Regions from separate parts of the Streptomyces sp. NPDC048516 genome, predicted to be linked through region 3. Evidence: riboswitches for the same ligand, from Rfam matches in the RefSeq annotation. Region 3 holds a riboswitch; each other region holds the start of a gene.

Region 1 (4,273 bases), on a different contig from region 3:
GATCTTGGGACCGGCCCCGGCGTCCGTCCAGAGGTTCTTGGGGCGGCGGTTCTCGTTGCGCTCGATGACGGCGTTGGCGGCGGACAGGATCGTCTGCGAGGAGCGGTAGTTCTGCTCCAGCAGGATCGTGGTCGCGTCCGGGTAGTCCTCCTCGAACTGGAGGATGTTGCGGATCGTGGCACCGCGGAAGGCGTAGATCGACTGGTCGGCGTCACCGACGACGCACAGCTCGGCGGCGGTCTCGGCGGGGCCGACCAGCTCACGGACGAGGGTGTACTGGGCGTGGTTGGTGTCCTGGTACTCGTCGACGAGGACGTGGCGGAAGCGGCGGCGGTAGTGCTCGGAGACGTCCGGGAAGGCCTGGAGCAGATTGACCGTCGTCATGATGATGTCGTCGAAGTCCAGGGCGTTGGCCTCGCGCAGCCGGGCCTGGTACATCGCGTACGCCTCGGCGAGAGTCTTCTCAAAGCCGTCGGCGGCGGTCCCGGCGAAGGTCTCCTCGTCGATGAGCTCGTTCTTGAGGTTGGAGATCTTCGCGCTGAAGGACTTGGGCGGGTAGCGCTTGGGGTCCAGGTCCAGATCGCGGCAGACCAGGGCCATCAGGCGCTTGGAGTCGGCGGCGTCGTAGATGGAGAAGGAGGAGGTGAAGCCCAGCTTCTTGGACTCGCGGCGCAGGATGCGCACGCAGGCGCTGTGGAAGGTGGAGACCCACATGGCGTTGGCGCGCGGGCCGACCAGCTCCTCGACGCGCTCCTTCATCTCGCCGGCGGCCTTGTTCGTGAACGTGATCGCGAGGATCTGGCCGGGGTGGACATGGCGCTCGGCGAGCAGATGAGCGATGCGGTGGGTGAGCACCCGGGTCTTGCCGGAGCCGGCACCGGCGACGATCAGCAGCGGGCCGCCCGTGTGCACCACGGCGGCCTTCTGCTCGTCGTTGAGCCCTTCCAGCAGCGTCGCCGGGTCGAGGACGGGACGGGCCGCACCGTCGCGGTAGTACGCCTCTCTGGGCGGGGGCGCGTCGAACCTCCCGCCGAAGAGGTCGGCAGGGATCTCCTCCGGGGCCGGGCCGTGCTCGTCCTCGGGGGGCGGAGGGTGCTCCTCCTCGCCCTTGTGGCCGAGGTCCGCCAGGAAGCTGTCGTCAAAGAGGCTGCTCATCGCCCACCGAGTCTAGGCCGCCGCACTGACAGCCCGCGGCCCAGTAGCCGATTGCGGCCCGCTTTCACCGCGGGCCGTGGCACCGCGGCAGGTCAGGGCGTCCGGGGCCGGCGCAAACCGGTCGGCGGCTCCTCTACCCGAATCCGACATCTGCCATGACAACCCTCGCATCGCGTTCAGGTCACAAAAAGGTTTCGGGCATATCGAACATCAGCCTTCACAGGAGCCACACGAGTTGGCTAACGTCCTCGCTCAGGCAGCCCGCCTCCCCGTGGACGACAGCGTCCGCACGGGCCGCCCACGCCGAGTCCGGCCCTGCCTTCGGGCAACCGGAGCCGGGGACCCACCAGCACCACCGGGGTGAATCGATCCGGACAGCCGTCGCCAGCGGGCATCCGGACCGTAGGGCAAGCCTTCCGTCAGCGACACCGCCCGAACCCGACAGCTAACCCGGTAGGCGGTCCACGGAAGGAGTCGCCGGCCTTGGCGTCGCATCGCAAGCCGCGCACCAGCATTCTCACCTCGCCCGGAGGAAGGCGTACGGCGGTCGGGCTCACCACCGCCGCCCTCGCCTCGGCCACGCTGCTCTCGCAGTCCGCCGACGCGGCCCCCCGGGCGCCCAAGCCCAGCATCGAAGAGGTCAAGCAGAAGGTCGACGGGCTCTATCACCAGGCCGAGGTGGCCACCCAGAAGTACAACGCCGTCAAGGAGCACGCCGACGACCAGCGGGACCGCGTCGACGGCCTGCTCGACGCCGCCGCCGAGCGGGCCGAGAAGATGAACGACGCCCGGCGCCGGCTGGGCGCCTTCGCCGCGGCGCAGTACCGCAGCGGCGGCATGAACCCGACGGCGCAGCTGATGCTCGCCAAGGACCCGCAGCAGTTCTTCGACCGCAGCCACCTCATGGAGCGCCTGACCGGGCGGCAGAAGGAGGCCGTCTCCGACTACCAGGAGCAGCAGGCCGCGGCCGCCCGGCAGCGGGCGGCGGCGACCCGCGACCTGGAACGGCTGCAGACGTCGCAGGCCTCGCTCAAGGAGTCCAAGCAGTCCGTCCAGCAGAAGCTGACCGAGGCCCGGCAGCTGCTGTCCAAGCTGACCGCCCAGGAGAAGGCGCGGCTGGCGGAGCTGGAGCGCCAGAAGGAGGCGGCGGCCAAGCGCAAGGCCGAGGAGGAGGCCCGCAAGCAGCAGGAGCGCGAGCGCCGGCAGCAGCACGACGGGGGCGGCCCGTCCGGCGGTCAGACCGGTGGCGGCTCCGACAACGGTGGCTCGACCGGGGGTTCGTCCTCCGTCCAGGCCGAGAAGGCGCTCGCCTTCGCCCGCTCCCAGATGGGCAAGCCGTATGTGTGGGGCGCGACCGGACCCAGCTCGTACGACTGCTCGGGACTGACCCAGGCGGCGTGGAAGGCGGCCGGCGTCAGCCTGCCGCGGACCACCTGGGACCAGGTCAAGGCCGGCCAGCGGGTCGCCACCAAGGACCTCAAGCCCGGTGACCTGGTCTTCTTCTATGACGACATCAGCCATGTCGGCATGTACATAGGCGGCGGCAAGATGATCCACGCCCCGCACCCGGGCGCCAACGTCCGGGAGGAGTCGATCTACTACATGCCGATCTACGGGAGCGTCCGCCCGGGCTGAGGCCCGGCCCCCGCTCCCCCGTCAGACCACCCCCCACGGCCACCCCCCACGGCCACCCCCCACACGCCACCGCGCGGCCGTCGCCTCCGGATGAGGAGTGCGACGACCGCGCGGTGTGCCGTTGAGGAGCCCGTGCGTCGGCGCCCGGAGCCCTGCCGGCGGGGCGTACGCCGCCCCGGCCTGCGCCCCGCGCCCGGCTCGCGGGGCGTCCGCCGTTCCGCTCAGGTCCAGAGCACGGCGATGAAGATGTTGGCCACCGTCAGCGCACCGACCGCGCCGAAGAGCGGCGGGGCGATCTTCTCGTCGTCCCGCTTGACGTAGACCAGCGCCAGGATGACCACCAGAACGGCCATCTTGATGCCGAGCTTGATGGTGTTGAGGCTGTGATCCTCGGCCTGGTTGAGGCCGACCAGCACGATGCCGGTGACCAGCATCGTCAGCGCGCCGTGCAGCATCGCCGGCACGAAGCGGGCGGTGCCCGCGCCCATCGCCTTCATCTGGGTCAGAAAGCCGCCCAGCAGGGAGGCGATGCCGATGATGTGCAGGCCGACGAAGAGATTGATTACTACGTCCATAGTGCTGGATCGTAGCCGCCGCATAGCACGGCCCTTCAGGCAGGGCGCCCACAATCGCCGCTTCGGTCAGGCCGGGCCCGGTCCCGGCCGAGTGGCCGTGGCGCCATGGTCACCCGCGCACCGACCCCGGTCGAAAGCGAGCAATCCCGGGCAAGCGGACTCATCACCGCAACACCCAGGCTTAGCGTCCTCCTCCAGGCGGTCGACTCCCCGCCCTCGCCGGCCTCCCACCGGCGTCCTGTCGGCCGCCCCGCCGTGAGGTGCGGCGGCGGTCCGTTCCCTCGTGACGGACCGCCGCCGGGCCCACGGGCACCAAGGGAAGGAAGTGACGGCCACCGTGGCCTCGCACCGCAAGCCGCGGCAGCATCCGCTCGCCGCGCTCACCGGCGGCGCACGCAGCGCACGCACCGCCCGCACGGCCGCCACCCTGGCCCTGGCCGGCGCCGCCACCGCCACGGGTTTCGCTCCGGCGGCGGAGGGTGCCCCCGTCGCCGCCGTTGCCGACGGCGCCGGCCAGGCCGCCCACCGGCTCACCCCCGACCGGGTCAAGGACCGGGTCAACGCGCTGTACCAGGAGGCAGAGGTGGCCACGCAGAGCTACAACGGCGCGAAGGAAGCCGCCGGCACCGCCCGCGAGGAGCTGAGCAGGCTGCAGGACGAGGCCGCCCGCCGAACCGCGGAACTGAACGACGCCCGCAGCGAGCTGGGCGCCGTGGCCGCGAGCCAGTACCGCTCCGGCGGCGTCGACCCGACCGTACGGCTGCTGCTGTCCGCGGACCCGCAGCGCTATCTGGACGGCGCCGCGGTCCTGGAGCGGACGGGCAGCCACCAGGCGACCGCGGTGGCCGGTTACGCGCGCCGGCTCGGCAGCGTACGGCAGATCCAGCGGCGGGCCGAGGACACCGCGG
Region 2 (4,273 bases), on a different contig from region 3:
CTGGCCCTCGGGCTCAACCGGTTCGTCCAACGGAGCGATGCCCACCTGGCCTCCGTACGGGACATCTCGGAGGCCGCCCAGCGCGCCGTACTGCCCACGCCCCCCGAACGGCTCGCCGGCCTCGGCGTCGCCGCCCGCTACGTGGGGGCGCGGGCGGATGCCCGGATCGGCGGCGACCTCTATGCGGTGCAGGACACCCCGCACGGCGTACGGCTGATCGTCGGCGACGTACGGGGCAAGGGGCTGGAGGCCGTGGAAGCCGCGGTGATCGTCATCGGCGCCTTCCGCGAGGCGGCGGAGCAGGAGACGACGCTGGAGGCGGTGGCGGGCCGGCTGGAGCGGGCGCTGCAACGCGAGGGCGGACGGCGCGCGGGGCTCGACGAGTTCGAGGGGTTCACCACTGCCGTCCTCGCCGAAATCCCCGCCAATGGGCAGTCCGTGCTGCGCGTGCTCAACCGGGGCCATCCGTCCCCGCTGCTGCTCACCCTGGACGGCGGGCTGCGTGAGCTGGTGCCCGCGGTGCCGGCGCTGCCGCTGGGCATGAGCGAGGTGGCGAGCTGGCCGGACCGGTCGGACGAGACGTTCTTCCCGGCCGGCGCCCTGCTGCTGTTCTTCACCGACGGGGTGACCGAGGCCAGGGACCTGCTGGGCCGCTTCTACCAGCCGGCGAGCAGACTGCGCGGCCGTCGTTTCCGGGGTCCTGACGCCCTCCTGGACACCCTCGTCGAGGACGTCGCACGGCATACGGGCGGCGCGCCGGCCGACGATATGGCCTTGTTGGCGGTGCAGCGGCCGATGCGGGCGTAGGGAGGGCGGGGAAGGACGTAGTGCGGGTGCAGGGAGGACGTAGTGCGGGTGCGGGGAGGGGGCCGTAGCCCCGGCAACGCTCGCCGTCCCCTGCGGCAGGCCTTACACCACGCCCTCCGCCCCCGGGAGCCGGTGCAGGCTTTCACCGTACGGACCGCTGAGCGCGACCGGGCGCTCGTCCAGGGCGAGGGTCAGCAGCGCGTCATGCGGGTGCGGCGAACGGGGCGCCGGCGTGGGGATCCAGGGCAGGACGGAGTGGTGCTCGTGGGAGACCCAGTGCCCGCCGCCGGGCCGTCCGCGCAGCAGCGACCGCACGAGATGCGCGAACTCCTCGCGGCGGGCGGGCGCGAGGCCGGCCAGCGCGGTGCTGTGGAAGATGACCAGCGTGGCCTCGGGCGGTGCCTCGGCGGCGAGCGCGGGCAGCTCGTGGAGCAGATCGCCGCGCACCATCCGCGGCCGTGGCGCCGCCCGTACCGCCTCGACGGCCGCGGCCAGCCGCGCCGCCCGTGCCCCGTCGCCCGGCCATACGAGCGCCTGCAGCCAGCGCAGATCGTCCGGTTCGGCGGCCGGGTCGAGCGGGTCGAGGCCGATTCCGGCCCGCCAGACGATCCGCGGCATCCGGTCCAGGCCGGGCAGCTCGTCGGCCGCCCACCCCGTACTACGGCACTCCAGCACCAGCGGGCTCTCCGGCGCCCCTGCCACTGCCACTGCCATTGCCTCGGAGCGACGGATACCGCTTCCCCCGTCGTCCTCGTACGAGCGCAGGTAGCGATGGCGGTAGCGGTAGCCATAGCGATCGGGATGCAGACACAGCCCCGCCGACGTGCCGACCTCCAGCAGCGCCAGCGGCTGCGGCAGGCGGGCGAGCAGCGGCAGCAGCGTCGCGCAGTGGGCCGGCTCATCGGTCCGGGACGAGCGCTGCATGATCACCGCACGCACCTCGCTCCAGTGCCGTACCGTCCACTCGCGCCAGCGGCCGTACGCCGTTTCGCCGCGCGGCCCCAGCTCGGCGTGCGGGCCGTCGAGATAGCGGACGGCGGCGAGCAGAAGCTCCGGCTGCTGGGCGCCGCCGGCCGGCAGCGACCCCGACAGCAGATCGCAGAGCTCCGGGTCCTGGCTGATCCGCGCGCTCAGCTCCTCATGCGCCGCGGACCGCCCCCGCGCCTGACGCCAGGAGAACTCCCGGTACCGCTCCGCCAGCCCCCATGTGCCGGCAACGGCGCGCGCGACGTGACGGGTGTTCCCGGTGTTCCCGACGTTGACGGCCATGATCCGACGTTACTGCTCTCACGTTCCGTCACCGAGGGGCACCCCTCCGCATAACGACTGGTGCACAATCGCCGCGAGATCGTTTAGGGGAGGGCGGTCAACTCGCCCGGTTTGCGGCCGTGCTGGCCGAAAAAGTCCACGCCAAAGCTCCTGCCCAGCCGCTACGAAATCCCGGGAAGGCTTGGAATTCGACCACGATCTCTATTACTGTCCGATAACGCAGCGCGGTCGTCCCAGCCGTCGCAAGAGGCGGCACCGTGCGCCGACGCCGAATCCCGCACGCGCTTTTCACGCACCTCCAGCACCTCGAACTGCACCAAGGGAACCGGGGAACCACTTCCTTGGGGTGAATCGGACGCTCTCCGCCAGCGGGCGCCCGTAGGAGACCTTCCTGCTCCGAACCCGTCAGCTAACCCGGTAGGCGAGAAGGAAGGAAAGGAGAGCGCCCCCGTGGCGTCCAACAGGCCTGCCCCCGAGGGTCCGTCCGCCTACGACCTCGATGACCGAGGTGCCTTCCCGGGCCCCGGTGATGCGGACAACAACAACGACGGACCGTGGGAGGAATGGAATCCCACCGAGGATTCCGTCCGCTCGGTCCGCGGCAAGCACCGGGTGGCCAAGCAGCGTGGCGGCGGGCTCGCCCGCGGTGGCACGGTCCTGGGCGTCGGCGTCATCGCGGCGGTCGGTGCCGGCGGAATGGCCACGGCCGAGGGCCGCCCTCCGGTGCCGATCTCGATGCCCGACGTCGGCGGAATGGCCGACGACCTCGCCGACAAGCTGCCGGACGTCAAGTCCCTCCCCGGCGTTGGTGACCTCATATCGGACGCGGACGCGGACGCCGACGAGGGCACGGATACGGCCGCGGCCTCGGCCGCAGGCAGGGACACGGGCACGGCCTCCGCCGCGGCCGGCAACGCGGCCTCGGGCGCGGACGCCGGTGAGGCGCTGCGCAGCCGCATCCTCCAGCAGGCCGACGCGCAGCAGGGCGCCGCCGAGCAGGAGGCCCGTGAGGGCGCCGAACACGCCGCTTTCCAGACCGCCGATAAGGCAGCCGACGCCCACCAGAAGTCGGCCGAAAAGGCCGCAGCAGCCAAGAAGGCGGCCGAAGTGGAGGCCAAGCGCGAGGCCGAAGAAGCGGCCCGTCAGAAGGCGGAGGCCGCCCGCCTCGCCAAGCTGGCGAAGAACTTCATCGCTCCCGTCTCCTCGTTCACCCTCACCGCCAGCTTCGGCCAGGCCGGCGACCGCTGGGCCGCGGACCACACCGGCCAGGACTTCGCCGCGCCGACCGGCACGCCCGTCAAGGCCGTGCACTCCGGCACCATCACCCAGGCCGGCTGGGCCGGCTCGTACGGCTACCGCATCGTCCTCACCCTCGACGACGGCACCGAACTCTGGTTCTGCCATCTGTCCTCGATGGTGAAGACCTCCGGCAAGGTCAGCACGGGCGATGTCATCGGCCGCGTCGGCGCCACCGGCAATGTCACCGGCCCGCACCTCCACCTGGAGGTGCGCCCCGACGCCGGCGACCCGATAGACCCCATGCCGTGGCTGCGCGATCACGGCATCAAGGTGTGAACGCCTGACGGGATGTGCCGTCGGGGGAGAGGGAACGGAGGGAATAACTCCGCTCCCCCGACGTTGCCACCACGTATGACCGCGACACACACCCCCCGGAATCATCAGTCCCTGGGCTCGCTCTCCGTCTCCCCGCTGTCCCTCGGCGGTAACGTCTTCGGCTGGACGGCCGACGAGAGCGAATCCTTCGCCGTGCTCGATGCCTACGTCGCGGGCGGTGGCAACTTCATCGACACCGCCGACGTCTACTCGGCCTGGGTCCCCGGCAACAAGGGCGGTGAATCCGAGACCGTCCTCGGCAACTGGCTGACCTCCCGCGGCAACCGCGACGATGTCGTCATCGCCACCAAGGTCGGTGCCCACCCGGACCACAAGGGCCTGTCCGCCGCCACCGTCAAGTCCGCGGTCGAGCTCTCCCTCACCCGCCTGCGCACCGACTACATCGACCTCTACTACACCCACTACGACGACGAATCGGTGGAGGTCGGCGAGTTCCTTACCGCCCTCGACGACCTCGTCCGGGCCGGCAAGGTCCGCGAGATCGCCGCGTCCAACATCTCGGCGGAGCGCCTGGAGGAGTCCCTGGCCTTCTCCGCCCGCGAGGGCCTGGCCCGCTACGTCG
Region 3 (4,273 bases):
GGATTACCCCCATACCGGAATCCGTTCGCTACGCCCGGGATATCGGAGACGATTCCTTGATATCGAGGGCGCAAGGAAAAGTGTGCGCTATCGGATCCCTCCGGTGCCGCACCTATGGCAGCGCGTATGCCGGCGCAGCACGTATGGCGGCACACATACCCACTGAATGCCGGCGGGGAGGAAAACGCGGTCTCGCACCCCGAATCCCATTCCGCGCTTCTTTGTATACGGGGCGATTGTTAAGGGCGGGCACGGACCGTGTTGACGGGCGGTTTCGGATCCCTCACCTCTGTTTTGGCGGGGCGCCGGAGCCGGTACACCGGGAGGGAGCGCTCGACATGAGCCGCCATCAGGGCACGGGCCCGTTCCGCATCCCCCCGGGCCACCGCGTCCAGCACCGCGCCGTGTTCGTCCCACGACTCCCGCGTACGGGCGGGCAGCTCCACGGCGTACATCCACTCGATCTTGCGCCGTAGCTGGGTCAGCAACGCCGTCAGGCTGGGGCTGCCGGCCGCCTGGGCCAGCGTCTCGTGGAACCAGCCGTCCAGTTGGCGCAGATCCGCCGGGCTGCCGTGACGGGCTCGCTCGCGGCCGAGCCGTACCAGGCCGCGGAGGACCTTGAGGTGGGCCGGGCTACGGCGGATGGCCGCGCGTGCGGCTCCCAGCGGCTCCAACAGGGCGCGGACGTCGAGGAGATCGGCGGCCTCCTGCTCGGTGGGCTCGGCGACGCAGGCGCCCGCGTGGTGGCGGGTGGTGACAAAACCTTCGGACTGCAGAGTCCGCAGGGCTTCACGGACCGGCACCCTGGAGACGCCGTACCGGGCCGCAAGGATCTCTTCGATCAGCCGGCTCCCCGGCGCCAGCGCACCGGAGACAATGTCATCGCGAATCGCCGTGCACACCGCATGAGCGGAAATATGGCCTCGCATCTTCCGTGCCTCCGCCGTAATCCCCTGGAAACGTCGCCGGTCGGCGACTATTCCGTGACTCTATTCGACCGGAACGCCTTTTCGGCGGGCTCCGGTTATTCAGGGAAATTTTTTGGCCGGAAGTGGGCGGGAGGGCACGGCGTATCCCCTGCACACCGACCCGGCACCGGATACAGCGAAGCCCCGGCCGTGGAGCCGGGGCTTCGGGCGGACGCTCGGTCCGGTGGCACGCGGCCCCGGTGAGGAGCGCGGGCGGGCGAGACGGAAGATCAGACCTTGACGCCGTGCGAGTGCAGGTACGCGATGGGGTCGATGTCCGAGCCGTAGTCGGCGCCGGTACGGGCCTCGAAGTGCAGGTGCGGGCCGGTGGCGTTGCCGGTGGCGCCGGAGAGGCCGATCTGCTGGCCCGGGGTGACGTGCTGGCCGACCGAGACGCCGAGCGACGACAGGTGGCCGTACTGGGTGTACGTACCGTCGTTCATCTTGATCACGATGTTGTTGCCGTACGAGCCGCCCCAGCCGGCCTCGACGACGGTGCCCGTGCCGACGGCGTGGACGGAGGTGCCGGAGGCGGCGTGGAAGTCGATGCCGGTGTGGCTGCCCGAGGACCACAGGCCGCTGGAGGCCTTGTAGGAGGTGGACACGTAGGAGTCGGCAACGGGGGCGACGAAGGTGTTGAGGCGCTTGCGCTCCGCCTCGCGGGCGGCGCGCTCCTTGGCCTTGCGGGCGGCCTCGACGCGCCGCTTGGCCTCCTCGGCCTGCTTCTTGGCCACGGCCTCGGCCTTCGCCTTCGCCGCCGCGGCCTCCGCTTCGGCCTGCTGCGCGTCGGCCTGGGCCTCGACATGGTTGGCGAGCTCGTCACCGAGCACGACCGCCTGCTGCAGACCGGTGTCGTGGGCGCGGGCCTCGTCCGTGGCCGCCAGCGCCGGCGAGGCCACGGAGGCGACCACGCCGCCGGCCGCGAGGGTGGCTATGCCGGCGATGTTGCGGGTCGTCCGAACGGGGCGGCTCGTACGACGGTGCTTCCCGGTGGCACGGATGAACGCCATGTACTGGCTTGTCCTTTCCCTCCTTCTCGCCTACCGGGTTAGCTGACGGGTTCGGAGCAGGAAGGTCTCCTACGGGCTCCTCCGGAGGGGAGTCCGATTCACCCCAAGGGACTCTGGGTCCCCGGCTCCCCTGGCTCGCGCCGTACGGGGACTCGGCGATGACTGTCCGGTGCCACGGTTGTGGCGGACTTGTGACGAACAGCCGGACCGACGCTAGACGGGGCAACTTTCAATCGGCAAACAGAACCGCTTTTTTGTGCGGGATGCCACAAGAACCGGCGCACCGGCCGCAATAAACCGGACATACGGCAACTCCCGTGGCAGACCATCGCCACGGGAGTTGCTTTGTCGATATGTGACCTTCCGTCACACGGGTGGCACTAGGCGCCGATGACCGTCACCTCACCGATGCCCAGCGCCTTGCTGGGCTCGGCGATCTGTGCCGCATCGCCCACCAGGACCGTCACCAGCCGGTCCACAGGGAAGGCGTTGACGGCCGCCGCGGTCGCCTCGACCGTGCCGGTCTCCGCGAGGCGGACGTAAAGCTGCGCCTGGAAGTCGTCCGGCAGGTGCTGCTCCACCTGGTCGGCGAGGGTGCCGGCGACGGCTGCCGCGGTCTCGTACTTCAGCGGCGCGACCCCGACGAGGTTCTGTACGGCGACATCCCGCTCGTCGTCCGTCAGCCCCTCTGCCGCGAGGGTGCGCAGCACGTTCCACAGGTCGTCGAGCGCCGGGACGGTGGAGGCGGTGTCCACCGAACCGCTGATGGCCAGCAGCGAGGCTCCCGTGGCCCCCTCGGGGGACGTGGGAGCGGTGGAGCGAAGCACCTGGCCGAAGGCGCGCACCCCGTAGGTGTAGCCCTTCTCCTCGCGCAGAACACGGTCCAGACGGGAGGTGAGGGTGCCGCCCAGGCAGTATGTGCCGAGGACCTGCGCGGGCCACACCCGGTCGTGCCGGTCGGCGCCGATACGCCCGATGAGCAGCTGTGTCTGGACGGCGCCGGGGCGGTCCACGATCACCACACGGCCGGTGTCGTCGGCGACGATCGGCGAGGCCTTCAGCGGCTCGGCCGACGAGCCGCTCCACGCGCCGAGCGTCTCGGCGAGCGCGGCGTCCAGGTCGACCCCGGTGAAGTCACCGACGATGACGGCAGTGGCCGTGGCGGGCCGTACATGGGCGTCGTAGAAGGCGCGGACGGCCGCGGCATCGACGCGTCCGACGGTCTCCTCGGTGCCCTGGCGCGGCCGTGACATACGGGACGTCGCCGGGAACAGTTCCTTGGACAGCGCCATCGCCGCGCGCCGGGCCGGGTTGGCGAGCTCGTGCGGGATCTCGTCGAGACGGTTGCGCACCAGCCGCTCGACCTCGCTCTCCGGGAAGGCGGGCGCGCGCAGCGCGTCGGCGAGCAGGCCGAGCGCACGCGGCAGCCGGGACGCCGGCACCTCGAGGGACACCCGTACACCGGGGTGGTCGGCGTGCGCGTCCAGAGTGGCACCGCAGCGCTCCAGCTCGGCGGCGAACTCCTCCGCGTCGTGCTTGTCGGTGCCCTCGGACAGGGCGCGCGCCATGATCGTGGCGACGCCGTCCAGGCCCTCGGGTTCGGCCTCCAGCGGAGCGACGAGGTTGATCTCGACGGCGACGACCTGCTGGCCGGGGCGGTGGCTGGTCAGGAGGGTGAGCCCGTTGGGCAGTTGGCTGCGGTCGGGGGCCGGGAAGGCCCACGGCCTGGGCGCGCCGCCCTGGGGCTGCGGGTGAAAGTCCATGCTGCACACGGGGGAATCGGCGTGGGTGGTGGCGTCGCTCACTGGTCCGCCTCCCCTTCCTCGGTGTCGGCGGCGTCGGTCGGCTCGGTGGGCTCGTAGACGAGCACCGCGCGGTTGTCGGGGCGCAGCCGGGCCTTGGCGACCGCCTGCACCTCCTCGGGAGTGATGTCCAGAACCCGCTGCACTGCGGTCAGCGCCAGCTGCGGGTCGCCGAACAGGACGGCGAAGCGGCACAGTTCGTCGGCGCGGCCGCTGACCGTGGCCAGCCGGTCCAGCCATTCGCGCTCCAGCTGGGCCTGTGCCCGCTCCATCTCCTCCGGGGTCGGGCCCTCGGCGGCAAAGCGGGCCAGCTCCTCGTCGACCGCGCGCTCGATGCCGGGGACCTCCACTCCGCCGGACGTCTTCACGTCCAGCCAGCCCAGCGAGGGTGCGCCGGCCAGCCGCAGCAGGCCGAAGCCGGCCGCCACGGCGCTGCGGTCACGGCGCACCAGCCGGTTGTACAGGCGGGAGGACTCGCCGCCGCCCAGGACGG

The links. A riboswitch is a leader RNA that binds a small molecule or an ion and turns the genes downstream of it on or off. The one in region 3 is predicted to bind cyclic di-AMP.
Region 1: another riboswitch for cyclic di-AMP. It lies ahead of ACGFR7_RS04270 (NlpC/P60 family protein); the one in region 3 lies ahead of ACGFR7_RS30005 (M23 family metallopeptidase).
Region 2: another riboswitch for cyclic di-AMP. It lies ahead of ACGFR7_RS32715 (M23 family metallopeptidase); the one in region 3 lies ahead of ACGFR7_RS30005 (M23 family metallopeptidase).

The regions. Positions count from the first base shown of each region.
Region 1 is NZ_JBICWS010000002.1:80,995-85,267, reverse strand. Features, by position in the region: gene pcrA (DNA helicase PcrA) at 1-1,155, opposite strand, end outside; cyclic di-AMP (ydaO/yuaA leader) riboswitch at 1,447-1,631, shown strand; gene ACGFR7_RS04270 (NlpC/P60 family protein) at 1,639-2,790, shown strand; gene ACGFR7_RS04265 (hypothetical protein) at 3,012-3,365, opposite strand; gene ACGFR7_RS04260 (NlpC/P60 family protein) at 3,691-4,273, shown strand, end outside.
Region 2 is NZ_JBICWS010000024.1:59,875-64,147, forward strand. Features, by position in the region: gene ACGFR7_RS32705 (PP2C family protein-serine/threonine phosphatase) at 1-807, shown strand, start outside; gene ACGFR7_RS32710 (DUF2332 family protein) at 910-2,076, opposite strand; cyclic di-AMP (ydaO/yuaA leader) riboswitch at 2,360-2,515, shown strand; gene ACGFR7_RS32715 (M23 family metallopeptidase) at 2,527-3,651, shown strand; gene ACGFR7_RS32720 (aldo/keto reductase) at 3,727-4,273, shown strand, end outside.
Region 3 is NZ_JBICWS010000019.1:19,448-23,720, forward strand. Features, by position in the region: gene ACGFR7_RS30000 (GntR family transcriptional regulator) at 240-929, opposite strand; gene ACGFR7_RS30005 (M23 family metallopeptidase) at 1,199-1,978, opposite strand; cyclic di-AMP (ydaO/yuaA leader) riboswitch at 1,991-2,146, opposite strand; gene ACGFR7_RS30010 (M16 family metallopeptidase) at 2,359-3,741, opposite strand; gene ACGFR7_RS30015 (M16 family metallopeptidase) at 3,780-4,273, opposite strand, start outside.